2 regions of the Acinetobacter sp. M5A5_2a genome follow, and region 1 is predicted to be linked to the other one. Evidence: predicted binding sites of a transcription regulator. Region 1 holds the regulator's gene; the other holds the start of a gene.
The links. Region 1 encodes PhoB, which activates phosphate uptake and scavenging genes when phosphate is short. Its sites were predicted from a motif close to TGTCATNAANCTGTCATAA; they were not measured.
Positions count from the first base shown of each region.

Region 1 (5,358 bases):
GAGCCGGCTTTTTATATTTGAAGGGGTGACTTTAGGTCAGGTTATACAGTCTTTCTTTAGGGAAAACTGCAGTAAAATCAGCCTTCATATTCACGTCCATTTTTGCGCCATTTTCCATCAGCACCTTTATACCAGTCTGGGGCTACAGCTGGGCCTCGTGCTCCTGAGCCTTCTCGTGACTCATCTATAGAATCAATTTTATCAATGTACACTGTATTTTCTTGGCCTTCATAAACTCTGCTGCGCAACAGTATTGTACGGTGCTTCCAATCAATACTTTTAAGTTCTCCCTGTTCACAAGTTTGATTTATTGAACCACCAAAATGTCCCCAAACCATTAAATACTTGCCCATACGGATGCGTCTTAATTGATCATCAATAGTTTCTATATAAGGTTCGTCTTCGATTGGCTCAAGTGACTCAATTTTATCAAAAGAGATTAGTCCAATTGATTCACCTTCTATGAATACGCGAATTGATACAAGAATAGTCTGTTGATCTTTATCAATATGAAGAACTTTTACTTTTAATGATTCTCCACTTTTTAAACCGAGAATAAAGCAATCAGTTATTTCTGCATTATTCGATATTATTTCTACTGGGTTAATAGTCATTTAAGCCTCGCTTAATTATTATGTTAGCTGTTCTTATGGATTAAGTTTTTTGTAGCGAGTTAATAATACTAATTTTATTTAAAAATGAAAGTTATTTTTAAAACTGTTAAATAATTAGTTTAAATGGTGTTTTTTATTTTCATCATTTTTTAAATTATCAATGACATTGATTATATATATTGTATAAATTGAGTGGTTTTATTTTTTTAAAGTACATTTAGTATATCTATTTCATAAATTCTAATCTATGAAATAGATATGAGAAAAAAAGAAGATTTATTAAATAACTTATATAGACTGACTATAGATTATATTTGATATTATCAATGACAAAAAATTAAAATCATGTCCATAATAACTTATATATACAAAATGGCTAAGTATCTTTCACTGCGTCTATTTAATATCCACCCTTTGTGTGAAATGAATACTTTTTAAGCCATGTTATATAGTCTTTCTTTAGGAAAAACTACTGTAAAAGTTGAACCTTCATTTTCTTTAGACTGGACATCTAAATAAGCGCCATGTTGCATTAATACATGCTTCACAATGGCCAAACCTAAACCTGTACCGCCTGTTTGACGACTACGGTCGCTGTCAACACGATAGAAGCGTTCAGTCAGACGTGGTAAATGTTTCGGATTAATTCCAATGCCTGTGTCTTGTACACTAAAGTAGGCATGTTCACCGTCGTCATGCCAGCCAATCGTAATGGTTCCACCTTTGGGCGTGTATTTGATGGCATTGGTAATTAAGTTACTAAACGCGCTGGCGATTTCCATGTCAGAACCAATCAGGTCACAGTGACTATCAATATGTAAATTGAGTGTATGTCCATAATCGGCATTGTAGGCCTGAGCATCATCAAACAGTTGATTCATTAAACTCGGCATTTCAATAATCTGATTTTTTGCAATTTTCTTATTATTTTCTAAATTCGATAACAGTAGTAAATCATTCACCAAAGCATTCATACGTTTGGTTTGTGACTGCATCTGATCAAACGCACGTTTCCAGCGTGGACTAATATCTTCTTGATCGGTAAATGTCTCGATATAACCACTAAGTACAGTTAATGGTGTACGAAGTTCATGAGAAATATTATCTACAAAGTCTTTACGCATTTGCTCAAGGTTGTGCATACGAGTAACGTCGTAAGCCACCAATAAACGGCTTTCTCCACCAAATCGTGTGAGCTTGACCTGCACATATCGGTCATCGTCAAAACTCGACTGTAATTTAATACCATCGGGTGCCTGATCAATATTGTTAAAATATTCAATAAAGGTCGGCTGGCGTAAAATCGTTAATAAATTTCGACCACGGTCGAGAGGGCTGATACCTAACAAACGTTCAGCAGCAGGGTTCCACCATTCAATTTTATGTTGATCATCAATGAGGACAACAGCTTCGGCAAGCGCCACTAAAGAAGACTGAGCGCGGTCAATTAAACCGACCATTTCTGCTTGAACGATTCGTTCCTGACGCTGGGCACGGTAAACATTAAACAATAACGCTCCCCAAATCCCGTTTAGGTTTGGAGGAACGTCATAAGGTTTATTTGCAATCCAGTCATTGACCAGATAAAGCGAACGCAACTGGAGTGTAAAAAACACCACAAAGGCGATAAAAATACAGCTCCAGAAATACCCAAGGCCTAAACCGACTAAACCGGCAATAATTATAAAAAATAATAAAAGCCGTAAATCTTGTTTGGCAAACGTCCATAAACTACTGTAGCGGGAAAGCTTTTGTTCACGTACCTGTTCGGGGACGGGGTAGGGTTCATACATAAATCTTGGTTAACCTGCGGCTAAATCTGCACGTGTTGAGAAGCGGTAGCCAGTTCCACGCACGGTCTGAACAAATCGGTCAACACCAAAAGGTTCTAAAACTTTACGCAAACGACGGATGTGCACATCGATAGTTCGATCTTCGATATATACATTACCGCCCCAGACCTGATCGAGCAACTGGGCACGTGTATATGCACGCTCTGGATGGGTCATAAAAAACGCAAGTAAGCGATATTCAGTTGGGCCCATATCTAAAATACTGTCGCCAAAGCTGACACGTTGGCTCACAGGATCAAGAATTAAACCATTGGCGTCAATCATTTTTTCGCCACTTAATGCATTTGCACGACGCAGAACCGCTTTAATACGTGAAACCAGTTCACGTGTTGAGAAAGGCTTCGTCATGTAATCATCTGCGCCAGCATCCAGACCTTGTACTTTGTGGTCTTCTTCTCCGCGAGCGGTAAGCATAATTACTGGAATTTCTGCTAAGTTCTCATCACGTTTTAAGCGGCGACATAAATCGACACCACTTACGCCTCCAGGTAACATCCAATCGAGCAAGATAAGCGCCGGACGTTGGTCGACGATAATTTGATGAGCCTGTTTGGCATCTTCTGCCTGCAAACATTGAAAGCCTGCCATGTCCAAAGAAGTATGGATCATTTCACGAATAGGAAGCTCATCATCGACAATTAAAATATAGTCATCTTTCACAGCGCAATATCCTATAGATTTAACGGTGAACCGTTTTGTAGTTATGACAGGCTTATTACAAAGATTAATTATGACAATTTCATTGCAGAAAAGTCTATAAAATTGAATTTAGCAATAATTTGTGACAAAAGTAAGGCAAAGGTGTGACCGAATGATGACATGAAAGCTTAAATATTCTTAAAATCATTCAATAAGTTATCACCTTTAAAGCTGAACTGGTTTTGTACATTTTAGAGTGTCAAAAAACTTTAATATTATTTTGAAACCTTGGCCAATAAAGATAAGAAAACAATGCGGCATGCGGTTAAAACCTGTTCAAGAGACTGCTCAAAGCCTCCCATGACCCATCGAATTGCAATTTGAGTAACATATCCATTTAAGCCAGTTGCGATTAGAGAGAGCTCATTTTCGTTGTGTTGGATTTGTGGCATGGTCAACATAACAAAGGCCTGAATCATTCGATCAAACTGTGCAAGAGTTTCTTGAATGGTGGCCTGATTATGTAATTCTTGTACCAAAACTGCGTCAACATAGACAATGCGAGCTAATCTCGGGTCGTCTTTTAATGTCGTCAGCAGTGCCCTTAAACCAGCATCGACCATTTTTTCTGGATCTGGTGTCGCTTTAATGACAGCTTGCATCAGGTTTTGCTGCAATTCTTCAATCATTTTTAAAAAGATGGTTTGAAATAAATCTTCGCTCTTTTTAAATGATTCATAAAAATAACGTTCTGTGAGTTTTGCTTCTTGGCAGACATCCTTAACCGTCACGGAAAAAAAGCCGAGTGTTCCATAAGTCGCAATGCCAGCTTCAATCAGTTTTTCTCGGCGTGCCTCTTTACGTTCAGATAGAGATAACCCTTTGAACTGACGTTCTTTACTCACAGTTTTTGTTTTCTTTTTACTGGTTGAGTCGTTTGTCGCCATAAATAAGTCGTTTCCTAAAGATTGGTTTCCTAATTTATAGGTTTTAGCCAAATATGCTCACTATGATAAAGCTCTCAGCAGAATTGTGCCATTCTATCTGAAATTACAGTGTACTATATTGACAATGGATATTGTCAAAATTATATTAAAGATGTCTAAGCTGCACATGCAATGAACCGATTGTGCAAATATCGAAAAACAAAGGATGGACAATGAAAAATTTTAAAAACAAAGTCGCTGCAATTACGGGCGCAGGTTCTGGCATTGGGCAACAACTCGCAATTCTTTTGGCAAAACAGGGCTGCCATCTTTCATTGAGTGATATTAATGAGAAGGGATTACAGCAAACCGTTGAGCTTTTAAAACCGTATAGCACGATTACTGTGACGACCAAAAAGCTTGATGTTTCTGACCGTGAAGCGGTAAAGCAGTGGGCCCAAGAAACTGTTCAAGATCATGGGTCAGTTAACCTGATTTTCAACAACGCTGGCGTCGCTCTAGGTTCAACTGTCGAAGGTGCGACCTACGAAGATTTAGAGTGGATCGTTGGGATTAACTTCTGGGGTGTAGTGTACGGAACGAAAGAGTTCTTACCGTTCATTAAGCAAACGCAAGATGGCCATATTATTAATATTTCAAGCCTATTTGGTTTAACCGCTCAACCAACTCAATCTGCTTATAACGCAACTAAATTTGCTGTGCGCGGTTTTACCGAGTCATTGCGTCAAGAGTTAGATATTGAAAAAAGTGGCGTAAGCTCTTTGTGTGTACATCCGGGTGGAATCCGCACCAATATTGCTAAATCTGCAAAAATGAGTGATAGCTTGAATAGTTTGGGTATGGACCCGACTAAATCGATTCAAAATTTTGACAAGTTATTACGTACTCCACCTGAAGAGGCTGCTAGTCAAATTTTACAAGCAGTATTAAAAAATAAACGTCGTTTATTGATTGGTAGTGATGCAAAAATTCTTGATGCATTCCAGCGTTTGTTCCCAACTGGATATCAACGTGCTTCTACCATTGTGACTAAGTTAATGAAATAATTTCAAAGTCAAAAAAAGCCATCAAATGATGGCTTTTTTTATAAGAATTGATTGGTTCTAAATAAGAACTTTGATCTTCTTTTTCTTCCAGATGAATTGGTAATAGAGCCCTTGAATAATACACAAACTGACAAATGCCAAGGCATAGGCAACCCAGATTCCTTTAAGGCCCCATATTGAGCTAAACCAGTAAGCACATGGAATTTCAATAAACAAAATAGCGGAAATATTAAGTAGCATTGGAACGGTCACTGTGCCG
Region 1 is NZ_JBKEZV010000002.1:381,814-387,171, reverse strand. It holds partial or broken gene ACLBWE_RS04180 (hypothetical protein) at 32-124, opposite strand; gene phoR (phosphate regulon sensor histidine kinase PhoR) at 1,049-2,407, opposite strand; gene phoB (phosphate regulon transcriptional regulator PhoB) at 2,417-3,127, opposite strand; gene ACLBWE_RS04165 (TetR/AcrR family transcriptional regulator) at 3,382-4,053, opposite strand; gene ACLBWE_RS04160 (SDR family NAD(P)-dependent oxidoreductase) at 4,266-5,099, shown strand; gene ACLBWE_RS04155 (MATE family efflux transporter) at 5,157-5,358, opposite strand, start outside.

Region 2 (5,358 bases), on a different contig from region 1:
CCTACCAGAACACCCGCAATAATCGCAATAATCACTTGAAAATAAAGTGATTTATAAATCGGTTTTTTAGCCATAACTTTACTTCAATCTATATTTCCAAGTCCGTTGGAAATACCAAAATGAAACGTCTATTCTTTACGAATACACAGCCCTAACCTTTCACATGAACACCGCAAAAGGGAAACGGTTCTTTGTAAACAAAAAACCTTCCTACTACCTCAATGAAAACAAAAAAAAGTTGTTTTCTAAAACAGGAGAATACCTGAAGTTCCTAACCACTTTGAGTAGTTAGAAATAACCTCTTACTTTTTAATAAAAAGCTGAAGATATAGGAGAATCACAGAAAATTATGATATGAGTGCTCAAAAAAGCACGAGAAAGTGTACTCGAATTAAATAATGATTCGATTAAATTTTTGGCTAATACGCGCAAAAAACACTCATGTGGCCCTAAGACTTTAGTATAAGAAACACTTTTGATATTTTTTCGACAGTTTTTTATGTCATATTGATTAAATACTTGTGGACATTTCATTTTGAGCTGCCTGCATCCCATCATTTTTATTGTTTTTGAACTACGATGAATACTAAACGTAATATCTATAAAGATGCTGAACACCCCTTCGCTCAATATGTCCGTATTTTAGGGAAAGGAAAAAGTGGTTCACGCTCTTTAAGCTATGAAGAAGCGTATCAAGCGTTTACCATGATTTTAAAAGGTGAAGTGCTTGATGTGCAGTTAGGCGCTTTTTTAATGCTGCTTCGGGTTAAAGAAGAATCTATTGATGAACTCGCAGGATTTGTTCAAGCGACTAGAGACCAGCTTAATTTCCAGCCTTTAGAGGTTGATTTAGACTGGTCATCTTATGCAGGTAAACGTAAACATTATCCTTGGTTCTTGTTAGCAGCCCTCACCCTTGCTCAACACGGTTATAAAATTGTTATGCACGGTGCATCAGGCCATACCCTTAACCGAGTCTATACCGAGCAGGTTTTAGAATATGTTGGTTATCAAATTTGTCATTCTGAACAAGAAGTGCGTACTCAGTTAGCAGAGCAAAATTTCGCTTACTTACCTTTAGACGTGATTTCACCTGTTTTAAGTGAACTGATTTCTTTAAGAAATGTGATGGGATTACGCTCACCTATTCATACTTTAGCCCGCTTAATAAATCCTTTTAATGCAAAAGCCACCTTACAAGCTATATTCCATCCAGCTTATAGAACTTCCCATCAACATAGTGCACTGCGCTTAGGCTATCAAAATAGTGCAGTCATTAAGGGTGAAGGCGGTGAATTTGAGCGAAATCCAGATGCAAAAACACTCATTTGCGGTATTAAAAATGGTGAACTCTATGAACATGAGTTACCAAAGCTCACACCTGAACGTAGTCCAACGGAAGAAGAATTAGATTTAGCAACTTTTAAAGCAGTATGGTTAGGTCAGCAGCACCATGAATACGGTGAAATGGCAGTAACAGAAACCATCGGAATTGCACTATATACCATGGGAGTTGTTACTAGTTTTGAAGAGGCAATGCTGAAAGCAAAAGCGTTATGGAATAGTCGTTTCTAATATATGAATAACCAAGGTTATATCGGATAGCCTTGGTTTTAAGGCTCAATATAATAAAAATCTGGCCAAAATGGATATTCCTGACCTGAAGAATGAATATTTCTTAGTTTCAAGTGATCACCTATTTTGATTGTAATCTTATTAGAATCGTAGGAACCCGAAAGATAAGCATCTCGTTGTTGACCAATAAGTGTCTTACAATATAAATGATGCGCTTTGATCTTTTGGGAGCTTCGTATTGTTTGCGACTCCAGCACCTGAATCCCAATCAATAACATGGGATAACCGTCGTTCTTTATACTTGTATATTTAGCTTGAGGTGAAGTGTATTTCCGACTCGCAACAACCTTCACGTTGAGTAAACATTCAATCGGCTGTTTGGCTAATGCAGCACCACTAAACAATATTAGAAATAATAGTACGTAAATAGGTTTTAAACGTTTCATAGGATTCTTTATTATATTTTGATAAACATAAAAAAAGCCCAGTAATCACTGAGCTTCTTAAATTAAACAAAACGAATTGGTTTAAACTCAGGTTCCTGCTTGTGATGATCATCATCACACTCTTCACCCTCTTCTTTCGTACCGCGGTCAATATAGCCGCTACGCTGTTCTTCTGGTAAGTTTTTCAACTCCCAAGCGATGACAGCTTGCATACAAGTCTCACGCTGCTCTTTTGTTAAAACAACGCCATTTGGCCATTTACCAATTTCTACTGCTGTTTTTAAACGCTCTACAATTTCAGGGTTTAAAACAGATAGCATTTGTTCAATATTCATGATTCATCTCTTTGAAAAGATTCAAAATCTTGGTTCCAACCAAGTTTGGTACGGCAGGCCATATAGAAATCATAACCTGGTGGATGCAATAAACTTAGTTTAAATGGATGTTTGCGGATGTGTAAACTATCTCCGACATTCAGCGATATACTATGTTGTCCATCAGCACTCACCATCGGCAAAACTCGATTTTCGCGAATAACAATTTTAATTTCGCTTTGCCCGCCGACTACGATGGGACGTGATGACAATGTATGGGGATGCATTGGAACTAATGCAATCGCATCCATACTTGGATGTAAAATTGGTCCACCGCCTGACAAAGCATAGGCAGTTGATCCTGTTGGAGTAGAAACAATTAAACCATCACTATGCTGGCGATAAACATATTGACCATCAATGTTGAGTTCAAAGTCAATCATATGGACGGACTTACCCGAATGCAAAACAACATCATTTAAAGCGATTGCATCATAAATAACTTCGCCATTTGTTCGTACTTCCATTTCAAGTAAGAAACGGCGATCAAGCTGGAAATGCCCTTGAAGCACTTGGTCAAGTTTAAAAATGGCTTCTGAAGGTTTGATATCAGTTAAAAAACCTAATCGCCCACGGTTGATGCCAATAACAGGGGTATTGTAACGGACCAATGCTCTGGCTGCATGGAGTAGAGAACCATCGCCTCCAACCACAATAACTAAATCAGCAACTTCACCTAATAGATGACGGCTTACTATCTGTGCATGATCATAAGGCACTAATTCGGCTGTTTCCTGATCAAAAATGGGGTTCAAACCTAAGTTCAACAAATGATCATGAATTAAACATAGTGTTTCTACAACTGATGATTTATCTGGTCGACCGATTAACCCGACGTTTCTGAAGGACTTATGTGAAATTTGCACGAATGAGTAAGCTCCGCTGCGATACTCGGCTATAATAACATTAACCCGATTAATTTAAAAAAACATAACTACAAGATGCTGTAAAATTCAATCTAACTTTTCCAATTATTCACAGTTTTATCATTGCAAATTGATGACAAGCTATCGCATCATTACAGGCATTGTTAGGGTTTTATCTCATTTTTATGAAGTTTGAACGTGGTATCGGTTTCTTTGCACTAATCTTTTCCATTTTGGTCATTGGTGCTTTTATTGCTCTTAGTATCTATCTGATTCGTTTAGATAATATTATCCGTGAAAAATTTGAAGGCCAGCGGTGGGATATTCCTGCCAAAGTGTTTGCACGACCTTTGGAAATTTATAACAACGCGCCTATTTCTCAAGCAAATTTCACTCAAGAATTAAAGTTATTGGGTTACAAAACTTCAAGTAATTATGACAAGTCTGGAAGCTATGTTGCTCAAGGCAGCAATATGTATATCCACACACGTGGTTTTGACTACGGTGACAGTGTTGAACCTGAACAAGTCTTAGAGTTAAGTTTTGCAAATGATCAAGTTGTTGAAGTTAGAAGTACTAAACCCTCTTCAACCGGCGTTGCACGCTTGGAACCGTTACTCATTGGAGGAATTTATCCTCAACACAATGAAGACCGTGTACTCATTAAACTGAATAATGTCCCTAAACCGCTCATTGAAGCTTTAATTTCTACAGAAGACCGCAATTTTTATCATCATCATGGTATTTCAATTCGCGGTACAGCTCGTGCATTGGTCAGTAATGTCACTGGTGGAAAACGTCAAGGTGGCTCAACCCTGACTCAACAATTAGTTAAAAACTTCTATCTCACCCCTGAACGCACACTAAAACGTAAAGTCAATGAAGCATTAATGGCTTTACTCATCGAACTGCATTACAGCAAAGATGAAATTTTAGAGGCGTATTTAAATGAAGTGAATCTGGGCCAAAATGGTAGCTATTCAATTAATGGTTATGGTTTGGCTTCACAATTTTATTTTGGTTTACCGTTACGTGAACTCAGTGTCGCACAACAAGCTTATTTAGTTGGACTCGTTCAAGGTCCTTCTTTATATAACCCTTGGAAAAACCCTGAAGGTGCAAAAAAACGCCGCGATACCGTGTTAAATAACATGCGTGTGATGGGTTATTTAACCCAAGCCGAATATGAAGATGAAATTGCACGTCCTTTAAATGTGTTAAGTAAACCAAGTTTAGGCCCTGCAAAATTCCCAGACTTTTTAGATATTGTACGTCGTCAATTACGTACAGAGTATCAAGAAAGTGATTTAACCAATCAGGGATTACGTATTTTTACGACCTTAGATCCAATTACTCAAACTCAAGTTCAAAATGCGTTTAAAGCTTCAGTAGATCGCTTAGCCAACAGCAATCCAGCACGTTTGAAAAATCTACAAGGTGCTGTACTGATTGCACATCCTGAAAACGGTGAGTTAGTTGCAGCGGTTGGTTCTACACAAGACTTTACTGGTTTTAACCGTGCTTTAGATGCGAAACGTCAAGTGGGTTCTTTATTGAAACCTGTGATTTATTTAAGTGCTATTGAATCTGGACGTTATAACTGGGCAAGCCAAATTGAAGATGCGCCGATCAGTGTTCCTGTAGATGGTGGTAAAAGCTGGACACCTAAAAACTATAGCGGTGGTGGACATGGTGTAGTCAGTCTGAGTGAGGCATTAGCAAACTCATACAACCTATCTGCTGTACGCTTAGGTCAGGAGTTTGGTCTATCTACATTTAGCAATAATTTAAGAAAGTTTGGTGTTGAGTCAACGATTCCTGCCTACCCTTCTATTTTCCTTGGGGCAGTCAATATGTCACCAATGGAAGTGCTCGGAATTTATGAAAACTTCGCTACAGGCGGTTTTAAATATCCAACTCGTGCAATTCGATCTGTCGTAGATGCCAATGGTCGTCTGCTTGACCGTTATGGCCTGAATGTTCAACAAACGATTGATCCGGCTGTTGGCTATATCATGAATTATGGTTTACAACAGGTCATGTCTTCGGGTACTGGTCGTTCAGCCTATAGCAGCTTATCTCCAGCTTTAAAATTGG
Region 2 is NZ_JBKEZV010000003.1:415,961-421,318, reverse strand. It holds gene ACLBWE_RS06520 (dicarboxylate/amino acid:cation symporter) at 1-74, opposite strand, end outside; gene ACLBWE_RS06515 (glycosyl transferase family protein) at 580-1,575, shown strand; gene ACLBWE_RS06510 (hypothetical protein) at 1,614-2,021, opposite strand; gene ACLBWE_RS06505 (YeaC family protein) at 2,084-2,356, opposite strand; gene ACLBWE_RS06500 (NAD(+) kinase) at 2,353-3,261, opposite strand; gene mrcB (penicillin-binding protein 1B) at 3,447-5,358, shown strand, end outside.
Region 2: ACLBWE_RS06500 (NAD(+) kinase) is a predicted target of PhoB. The motif match lies at 3,382-3,400, and genes of this name have one in related genera.